Regions from separate parts of the Mycolicibacterium aurum genome, predicted to be linked through region 3. Evidence: predicted binding sites of a transcription regulator. Region 3 holds the regulator's gene; each other region holds the start of a gene.
The links. Region 3 encodes LexA, which represses DNA repair genes until DNA is damaged. Its sites were predicted from a motif close to CGAACANNTGTTCG; they were not measured.
Positions count from the first base shown of each region.

Region 1 (3,275 bases), 2.1 Mb from region 3:
ACTTCATCAACGACTTTCGCGCGATGCTCGGATGCACGCCGGGGGAGTATGCCGCTACGTACGGGCAGCGTCGGACGTGATCTGCCGCCACGCGGCCAGTTTGGCGTCGTACCGCGCGGTGTGCGCCGGACTGGTCGACGGCAGCCGGCGGTAGCATAGCGCGCCACCTGCGATGACCAGGCGACGGTAGTTCTTCTCCGCCGCGGCGCCGTTGAAGTAGACATGTGTGATTCCGGGATGGGCCGCGAAAAACGCGTCGAAGTCGTTGGGCACCATGCTGTCTGGTTCTACGGAGGCATCCAGGCTGCCGATCCGGCGGCAGTGCTTCAGTACATCCCACACCGCGACCCCCGCTGCCGTCAGCGCGGCGACGCGCGCGCTGTAGGGCGCGCCGGGATCGACGCCGAACAGTGCGCCGGTGATGGGCCAGAAGGCGTTGCGCGGGTGCGCGTAGTACTGCCGCGCCTCGAGTGATGCGACGCCGGGCATGTTGCCGAGGATGAGAATCCGCGCGCCTGCGGCGACGAGCGGCGGGAAGCTCTCCAGCGTTGCCGACGTCATCTGGCGACCGTATACGTTGGGCACGTGGCCGACGACGTCGATCTCGAAGCATCCGGGCTGCTGGACGGCCTTGACGGAGAAGCGCGCGCCGAGCGTGCCGAGCTGATCCGCTGGCTTCTGGCACGAGGCGTCGGCGTCGAGCAGATCCGCGGTACCCCGGCACCGATGCTGCTGGGGTCTCGACGCGTCATCGGTGACGACGGCATCTACGTGTCGGCCCGGCAGGCCGCGCGCAAGGCCGGCGTCGATCTCGAGTTGTTCGAGCGAATTCAGCGGGCGATGGGGTTGCCCAGGGTCGACGATCCGGACGCCGAGGTGTTTCTGCGCGCCGACGCCGAAGCGGCGAAGTTCACCCGCGAGATCCTGGCCGTCGGTATCGACGCCGACGAACTCGTCAAGATCGCCCGCCTGCTCGGCGAGGGGCTGGCCCGTGCCGCTGAGGCGATGCGCTACGCGGCGCTGGCCGCCGTAATGCAGCCTGGTGTCACGGAATTGGAGATCGCAAAGGCATCCGAGACGCTTGTCGGTAACGTCGCGCCGCTGCTGGGGCCGATGGTCGAAGAGGTGCTGCTGCTCCAGCTACGCCATGCGATCGAGACCGAGGCTGTGAACGCGATAGAGCGAGCGGAAGGCCACCATCTGCCCGGCGCGCGGCTGGTGACGATCGGGTTCGCCGATCTCGTCGGCTTCACCAGCCTGGGGGAGGCGCTACCGCCGGAGGATCTCGAACAGCTGTCGCAGCGGCTGGCCGATCTCACGCGCGAGGTCGCCACCGGGCCGGTGCGTTTCATCAAGACCATCGGCGACGAGGTGATGCTCGTCAGCTCCGAACCGGCGCCGCTGCTCGACGCAGTGCTGGACCTCATCGAGGCCACCGACAGTGACGACGGCTTTCCTCGGCTGCGCGCCGGACTCGCCACCGGCATGGCGGTGAGCCGCGAGGGTGACTGGTTCGGCAGCCCGGTGAACCTTGCGGCTCGGGTGACCAGTGCGGCACGTCCGGGATCCGTGCTGGTGGCCGAGGCCACCCATGAAGCGATCGGTGACGACGACCGGTTCACGTGGTCGTTCGCCGGCGCGAAACACCTGAAGGGGATCAAGCCGGATGTGAAGGCGTTCAGGGCGCGGCGAGCAGAGCCGCGAGAGGCGCCGCCCCGGTGATCTCGGACGGGAATCGTCGGCGTGCTCCCCGGTGGCGGTAGCCTCGCCAACCTCTGAATTTTCTTCTGTCACTTGAGTTTCTGTGGTCACATCTTCGGGCCGAGGTGTCGGTCGTTCGAACTAGTGTTCGATATGTGGATGTGGTGTCGGAGGCGGTGGCCGGGATGGGCGAGCACCTCGCCGTCCTGTCCAAGGCCTGCGACGAGGTGTCCCATCGCGAGCTGATCGGGCTGCTGGCCGGGCTGGCCACGGTGACGCGCTCGGTGCCCGCGGTGGAGCAGCGCGCGTTGGCGCGGTTGATCGCCGAAACCGAACCGGCCCGCCTGGGTGAGGCGAGCTGGAAGAAGGTGCTGACCACCGCGTTGCGGGTCAGTGGCGCCGACGCTGCGCAGCGGCTGAAGCGGGCGAAAACCCTGGGCCCACGCCGCGGATTGACCGGCCAACCGCTGGCACCCCTGTGGGAATCCACCGCGGCCGCGCAGGCTCGCGGCGTGCTGGATGCCGCCCATATTGCGGTGATCGCCAAGTTCCACAAGAAACTGCCCTCGTGGGTCGATGTCGGCACGCGTGCAGAAGCCGACGCCCAGTTGGCCGAGCTGGGATCGGGACTGAGCCCAGAGGAACTCCGAGCCTGCGCCGACCGTCTGCGGAGCATGATCGACCAGGACGGACCCGAGCCGTGCGAGCAGGGGCCGGCCCACAGGCGCGGCGTGCGGTTCGGGCCGCAACAACCCGATGGGTACAGCAGTTTCTCGGGGTGGGTGTCGGCCCGATGCCGAGCCGTGATGGAAGCCGTCTTCGCCAAGGAAGCCGCACCAGGACAGAACATCCCCGACGACACCTCCCGCCGGCGAGTGACGACACAGCGCCCGAGGGCGACGGCCCAACAGCGGACGACGGACAGGAGGGTGACGAGGAACCGTCACCGTCAGCCGAGGACCACGATCCGCTCCCGGATCCTTGCGGATCTGATCTCCGCACCCAAGCTCAGCGCCAGCACGACGCCCTGCTCGCGCTCGGGTGCCGGGCCCTGGAATCCGGGGAACTGGGCCGGCACAACGGGCTTCCGGTGACGGTGATCGTCTCGACCACGCTGCAGGAGTTGGAGAAGGGTGCCGGGGTCGCAGTCACCGGCGGTGGAAGCTTCATTCCGATCCCGGATCTCATCCGGATGGCAGCCCCGGCCCATCACTACCTCTACATCTATGACAAGCACACCGGCCAATCCCTGTATCTGGCCAGGACGAAGCGCCTCGCCAGCACCGCCCAGCGGATCGTGCTGCATGCGCGTGATCGCGGCTGCACACGGCCAGGGTGTACCGCACCCGGATACTGGTGCCAAGGTCACCATGCCGTCGATGACTGGAACGACGGCGGCCAGACCAACGTCGACGACATGAGCCTGGCGTGTCCCCAAGACCATCGGATGCTCGACAAGACCGAGTGGCGCACTCGAAGAAACAAGAGAAACCAGACCGAATGGCTACCACCACCGGATCTGGACACAGGCCGGCATCGGGTCAACGGTTACCACCACCCCGAGCGATACCTTC
Region 1 covers NZ_LR134356.1:4,443,780-4,447,054, reverse strand. The annotation lists gene EL337_RS20810 (AraC family transcriptional regulator) at 1-80, shown strand, start outside; gene EL337_RS20805 (DNA-deoxyinosine glycosylase) at 55-561, opposite strand; gene EL337_RS20800 (adenylate/guanylate cyclase domain-containing protein) at 586-1,722, shown strand; gene EL337_RS29310 (DUF222 domain-containing protein) at 1,857-2,795, shown strand; gene EL337_RS29305 (HNH endonuclease signature motif containing protein) at 2,729-3,275, shown strand, end outside.
Region 1: the regulator LexA is predicted to act here: its motif matches at 1,839-1,852, upstream of EL337_RS29310 (DUF222 domain-containing protein).

Region 2 (3,275 bases), 1.1 Mb from region 3:
TGAACCGAGCGACAGGTAGATCAGCGCGCTGCCCTCGGGGCGCTCGGCGACTTCGGTGGGTACGACGTACTCCTCATCGGTCTCGCGCACGCTGGAGTCCATCCTGGTCCAGCTTGCATCCAGTGGGCGGACGTCCAGATAGTCGGCCTCGGCGGGATAGACGTAGAGGTTGGCCGCGGTGGTGCGCGGCATGAATTCCAACTCGGGAAGGGGTGCCGCTCCTTGCGCCTGCACCCACGCGTCGAAGTCTGTCCACATCGCGCGATGGGTGCGGTCGAATTCCGCGCGGTAGGAGTCCCATTGGCCGGGATCAGCGCTCGGCAGTCCCGAAAAGGGCGGCGGGACGCCGGGTCCGGGGACTTCGAGCGGGCTGCAGGAGACGATCCGCACAAAGGGGACGCCCGCGGTGGCCAGCGCCGGGAAGAGCACCACGTTGTCTTCGACGATGACGTCCGGACGGTGCTCGGCGATGATCTCGCGCAACCTCGGTTCGCAGTACCGTGCGCCGTCGATGAGTGCCTGATAGGTGGGTGCGATGAACGTGGAGAGTTGCTCGACAGTCGGCTTGCGGAACTCCGGTGCGGTCTCGGCGATGAAGTCGGTCCAGAACTTGCCAGGATCCTCGCCCGCGGTCTCGTCTCCGGCGGGCTCGGCGAGATCCACCAGTTCCTCTACGAAGCCGAATGCAGCAAGCTTGCCAGCCCACGAGCTTTCTGCGGCGAAGACGATTCGGTGGCCCCGCTGATGCAGGATCGACGCGAGCCCGATGCACTGATTGGTGGGTCCGTACGCCGATTCCGGCCAGAACATCACCGTCAATTGCCGATTCGCGGTCACGTTGGGTGTTCCCCTTCCGTTGGGAAGCCGTTGGGATCCTGTGCGCTTGTGAACGTAGTCGCTCGTCGAAGACCAAGAGTAATGTCGCCGCTGGATACGACATGGCTGACTGCGCCGGGCTTTCCCGCTGTCCGCCTGGCTCGTGTTCATTGAAACTCTGAATCTTCCTCTGTCACTTGGGTTTCTGTGGTCACAGGGGTTGTCCTGTGTCACAGGTTCGCGGTCGGGTTTGTCGGTGGGTCGAACTAGTGTTCGATGCATGGATGGGGTGTCGGAGGCGGTCGCGACCATCGGCGAGCAGCTCGCCGCTCTGACCAAAGCCTGCGACGAGCTGTCCCACCGCGAACTGGTTGCGCTGCTGGCGGAAGTAACCACGGTGATGCGGTCGGTGCCCGCGCTGGAACATCGCATCCTGGCCCGGCTGACCGCCGAGACCGAACCCTGCCGGTTGGGGGAGAAAACCTGGCCCGCAGTCCTGACCACGGCGCTGCGGATCACCAGCGCCGAGGCCAAACGCCGCATCGCCCGGGCCAAAGTACTGGGCCCACGCCGGAGCTTCACCGGCGAGCCGTTGCCGCCGCTGTGGGAATCGACCGCCGCAGCCCAAGCCCGCGGCGAACTCGACGTCGAACATCTGGAAGTGATCGAGCGGTTCCACAAAGCGTTGCCGTCCTGGGTGGATGTCGACACCCGCGCCGCGGCTGACGCTCAGCTGGCTGAGTTGGCGGCGGGGTTGACCCCGGAGACTCTTGATGCTGCTGCGAGGCGGTTGGTGGCGTGTATCGATCAGGACGGCCCTCCACCAAGCGAGGCCGACCGTGCCCGCCGGCGCGGAGTCCGGTTCGGGCCGCAACAATCAGATGGCTACAGCACTATCAGCGGCTGGGTGTCGGCCCAACTGCGCGCGGTGATGGAAGCGATCTTCGCCAAAGAAGCCGCCCCCGGACACAACATCCCCGACGAGGAACCCAACACCGACACCGACGTGCCTCAGGCCGAGGCCGATACGCCCGAGGCCGAGCCTGACGTGCCTGATGCCAACATGCCTCAGGCCGAGGCCGCACCTGCGGACAACAAGGACAGGTGTCCCGATCCCCGCCGCACCGATACCCGCACCGCGGCCCAGCGCAATCACGACGCCCTGCTCGCCCTGGGGCGCCGGGCGCTGGAATCCGGCGTTTTGGGCAGCCAAAACGGGTTGCCCGTCACCGTCATCGTCTCGACGACGCTGCAGGAGTTGGAAAAAGGCGCCGGCGTCGCGGTCACCGGCGGCGGCTCGCTGCTGCCGATGCCGGATCTGATCCGGATGGCCGCCCACGCGCATCACTACCTGTATGTCTACGACCAGCACACCGGCCAGTCCCTGTATCTGGCGCGGACGAAACGGCTCGCCTCCGCGGCGCAGCGGATCGTGCTGCATGCGCGCGACCGCGGCTGCACCCGCCCGGGCTGCAGCGCACCGGGATATTGGTGCCAAGCCCACCACGCCGTCACCGACTGGATCGAGGGCGGGCAGACCAACGTCGACGACATGACCCTGGCCTGTCCCCAAGACCACCGCATGCTCGACACCACTCAATGGCGTACCCGCAAGAACACGAAGAACCAGACCGAATGGCTGCCACCACCCGACCTCGATACTGGCCAGCACCGGGTCAACGGCTATCACCACCCCGAGCGATACCTCCTACCCGAGGACGACGACGGACCGTGAAAAGTGCTGTGCGACAAACCGGTTGGTTCGGGAATCAGCGTCGCCAGAAGTCGTATCGGTCGCGGCCCGGTTTGAAGCCGGCGTGCTCGACGATGTCCACCGCAAGTTCGAACTGGTCGCCGATCCGCTCGGGACGGTGGGCGTCGCTGCCGAAGGAGACTGCGTCGCCGCCTTCTTCCCACCACCACCGGATCAGCTCGACCGACGCCAGCGGCGAACGCGTGTTGATCTCCAGCGCACGCTCGGAGGCGGCCAGAGCGCGGAACACAGTGCGGTAGTGCTCTTCGAAGTCAGCTTCGCGGAACGCGCCTGCCCGTTCCTCCGGCCAGTACCGGCGCGGGTAGTCGCAGTGGGCCAGCACGGTGAACACGTCGGATACCTCGACCAGCGTCACCATGTCGGTGAAGTAGCGGTCCATCAACTCGTGCGCATCGAGTCGACCGAACAGCGCGGCATCGACCGATTCCAGCGTGCCCTGCAACGGAATCGCGTGCAGGCTGCCGAGCACCCGGTCGAACACGCCCGCGCCGAGCACGGACGCGACACTGGCCGGGAAGTAGTGTGGCTCACCGGCTTCGATGCCGGACAGGATGCGCAGCTGCGGGAACATGTCGCGGCAGCGAGCGATGTCCGCGGAGTATCCGGCGATATCGAGTTCGGCAACCCCGGGCCGTTCGCCGACCTCCAGCGATCCCGAGTGGTCACCCGCCGCCCAGTCGGTGAA
Region 2 covers NZ_LR134356.1:3,420,861-3,424,135, reverse strand. The annotation lists gene EL337_RS16070 (glycosyltransferase) at 1-837, opposite strand, end outside; gene EL337_RS16065 (HNH endonuclease signature motif containing protein) at 1,097-2,551, shown strand; gene EL337_RS16060 (PHP domain-containing protein) at 2,586-3,275, opposite strand, start outside.
Region 2: the regulator LexA is predicted to act here: its motif matches at 1,079-1,092, upstream of EL337_RS16065 (HNH endonuclease signature motif containing protein).

Region 3 (3,275 bases):
TCGCGGCGACCGTGCCGACGACACCTTCTCTGTTCCCGGACAGGACTACGACGCGCGCGACTATGAGCCCGAGTCGGCCGACGTGGGTGCGCAGGGCGTCCCCGACGACGGGGGCGACAGGGAGGATTCTCTGTTCGGGGACCGTTATGCCCGGGAAGGCCTGGGCTCGTTGGCGTCCGCGACTCCGGCCTCACCGCCTGCCGAGCAGTACACCCCGGAGCCGATGAGTTTCTGGGGCGCCCCTGCGTCACCCGAACCCGAAGCTGAGTCGCCCGATCAGCCAGAATTCGATCATCAGCAGGACGTCGAGCAGGAAGATCCGGACTCTGTCGACACGGCTCCGACGCGCGTGCTGACGGCGACCGAGGTGCCCACGCAGACCGACGGCGTGGGCACCGAGGCCGACGATCTGGCCGACGGCGTCGACGACGGGGCTGATGATCTGGGCGACGACTGGGACGACGGTGTGCCTGCCGAGCCGGAGCCACTGGTGGCCCCGGCCGTGGTGGACCCGGGGGAGCCGGCGCGCGATTCAATGACCGACACGGGGCGGCACGCGCGTATCGACATCGACGAGCCGATACCTCTTGGCACCGCGTTGCACATGCCCTACGACGACCCGACGGAGATGCCCGAGGGCTATCCCGTCAAGGCCGATACGAAAACCGGCCTGTACTGGACACCGGACAACGCCGACTACGCCGAGGCGCCCGTCGAAATCTGGTTCGCCAGTGAGGAAATCGCGCGCACCAACGGATTCATCCGCGGCGAGTGATCTGGCCCGGGCCGCCCGGAGGGCGTCCGGTCAGATCTTGCGGATGACGGTGACGACCTTGCCGAGCACGGCGGCCTCGTTGCCGGGGATGGGGTCGAACGCCGGGTTGTGTGGCATCAGCCAGACCTGACCCTTGGTGCGTTTGAACGTCTTCACGGTGGCTTCGCCATCGATCATCGCAGCGACGATGTCGCCGTTGTCGGCGACGCTCTGCTGGCGGATGACAACCCAGTCACCGTCGCAGATCGCCGCGTCGATCATCGATTCGCCGACCACCTTCAGCAGGAACAGCGACCCCTCGCCGACGAGCTCGCGCGGCAGCGGGAAGACATCTTCGACGGCTTCCTCGGCCAGGATGGGGCCACCGGCGGCGATCCTGCCCAGCACCGGCACGAAGGTGGGCTCCGGCAGCGAATCCGACCCGGCGACGTCGGTGGTCACCACGGGTGTCGCCATCTCGTCGGATCCGCGGACGTCGACCGCGCGGGGACGGTTGGGGTCGCGACGGAGGTAGCCCTTGCGCTCCAGGGTGCGCAATTGGTGGGCGACCGACGAGGTCGACGTCAGCCCGACGGCATCACCGATCTCCCGGATGCTCGGCGGGTAGCCGCGGCTCGTCACAGAGGTGCGGATGACGTCGAGGATGGTGCGCTGACGTTCGGTCAGACCCGTGTCTCGGCGCCGTGTCGGTCCTGCGCCGTCCGTGCTGTCACTGATGTCGTCGCTCATGAGCCCGAATGTAACCCGCGTCGCGTCAATAATCAAACATGTGTTCGAGGCGTGTCGGTGTCCGCTCGGGCGCCGCCCGGCCCCGGGCGCCGGCCGTCATCGGCCCTCGGTTTCTTGTCGGTGGGCTGCGTTAGCGTTCGCAACAGTTCGATCACATGTTCTATTCATCGAACACTTGATCGACTACTGTTCGAACACAGAAGCGAACGACCGCCCGGACCGAAAGGCAGACAGATGACCATTCTCGACGATCGTGAGACCTGGAACGAGTTCGAGCGCGCCCCCCGCCTGCAGGTGGGCGACGGTCGCGTGCGTGCTGTGCCCACGGCGCGCAGGGCGCGTTCACGCCGGCCCGCTGGTGCGCCGATGCGCCACCGCGGAACCGGTGTGCTGGTGTCGCGGGCGTCTCATCGCCGACCCATCACGCCGGCCACCACGGTGCTGCTCGCGCTCGTCGCCGCGGCGATCACGTTGTGGCTGGGCCTGGTCGGGCAGTTCGGTGGCGTGGTCGGCACCGAAGCCCAGATCCCGGGCCGCCTCGCGGTCGTCCAGGTGCACAGCGGTGAGTCGCTGCAGCACGTCGCGCAGCGCGTGGCGCCCGACGCCCCGGTCGCCGAGGTGGTCGAGCGCATTCGCGAGCTGAACAAGCTGGAGTCGGTGGCGCTGGACGCGGGGCAGACGCTCATCGCGCCGGTCGCCTGACCTCCATCGCCGCAGTATCAAACCGTCTGCTGCTCAAGCGTTCCGAGGACCGATCTGATGAGGTATGCATCGTGTGGACCGGCGGTCGGCCGTCCCCGGGTGGCGCAGGTAGGCTCGATGGCGTTCGAGGCGGTTGCCTGTCGGTGCGGCGAAGGAGCGGTGATGCACTGTCCGTTCTGTCGTCACCCCGATTCGCGTGTGGTCGATTCGCGCGAGGCGGACGAAGGCCAGGCGATCCGCAGGCGCAGGTCGTGCCCCGAATGCGGGCGCCGCTTCACCACCGTGGAAACCGCGGTCCTCGCGGTGGTCAAGCGCAGTGGCGTCACCGAGCCGTTCAGCCGTGAGAAGGTCATCCGCGGTGTGCGCCGTTCGTGCCAGGGACGCCAGGTCGACGACGACGCGCTGAACCTGCTGGCTCAGCAGGTCGAGGACGCCGTTCGCGCCACCGGTTCCCCGGAAGTGCCCAGCCACGAGGTGGGTCTGGCGATTCTCGGGCCGCTGCGTGAACTCGACGAGGTGGCCTATCTCCGCTTCGCCTCGGTGTACCGGTCGTTCTCGTCGGCCGAGGACTTCGAGCGGGAAATACAGGCCCTGCGTGCCCACCGCGAGATTCCGGCCCAGAGCTGAGCCGTCGGTTCAGTCGATCTGCCGCTGACCGTCGTCCACCACCCGCCCGGCCACCCGCACCCACCCGTCGGCGCTCCACGTGGTCTCGATGACCGAACCCTGTCCCTGCACGATCGTCAGGTCGCGGCTGAGGTACTCGGTGATCCGTACCGCTGCCGCCCCGGTCGCCTCGTCCTCGCGGATTCCGAGATGAGGAGCGAACATCCGGGACCTGATGGTGCCCGCTTCCCGGTCGATCCAGGTCCACAGGTAGTGCTCGGTCTCGGCGGCGTAGTCGTCGGGGTCGGCGTCGGCCAACTCGTCCAACGAACCGATGTCGTAGATCGAGAACGACGGGGCCCACTCGGCGCGGGCGCTCACCGCGGTCATGTCCCCGTCGTAGGCGACCTGCACCAAGCCCGCGGGCACCTGAAGCGTCTTGATGGGCGTCCCGCGGTCCTTG
Region 3 covers NZ_LR134356.1:2,361,486-2,364,760, forward strand. The annotation lists gene EL337_RS11265 (sunset domain-containing protein) at 1-775, shown strand, start outside; gene lexA (transcriptional repressor LexA) at 806-1,504, opposite strand; gene EL337_RS11275 (hypothetical protein) at 1,739-2,206, shown strand; gene nrdR (transcriptional regulator NrdR) at 2,369-2,833, shown strand; gene EL337_RS11285 (PhzF family protein) at 2,843-3,275, opposite strand, start outside.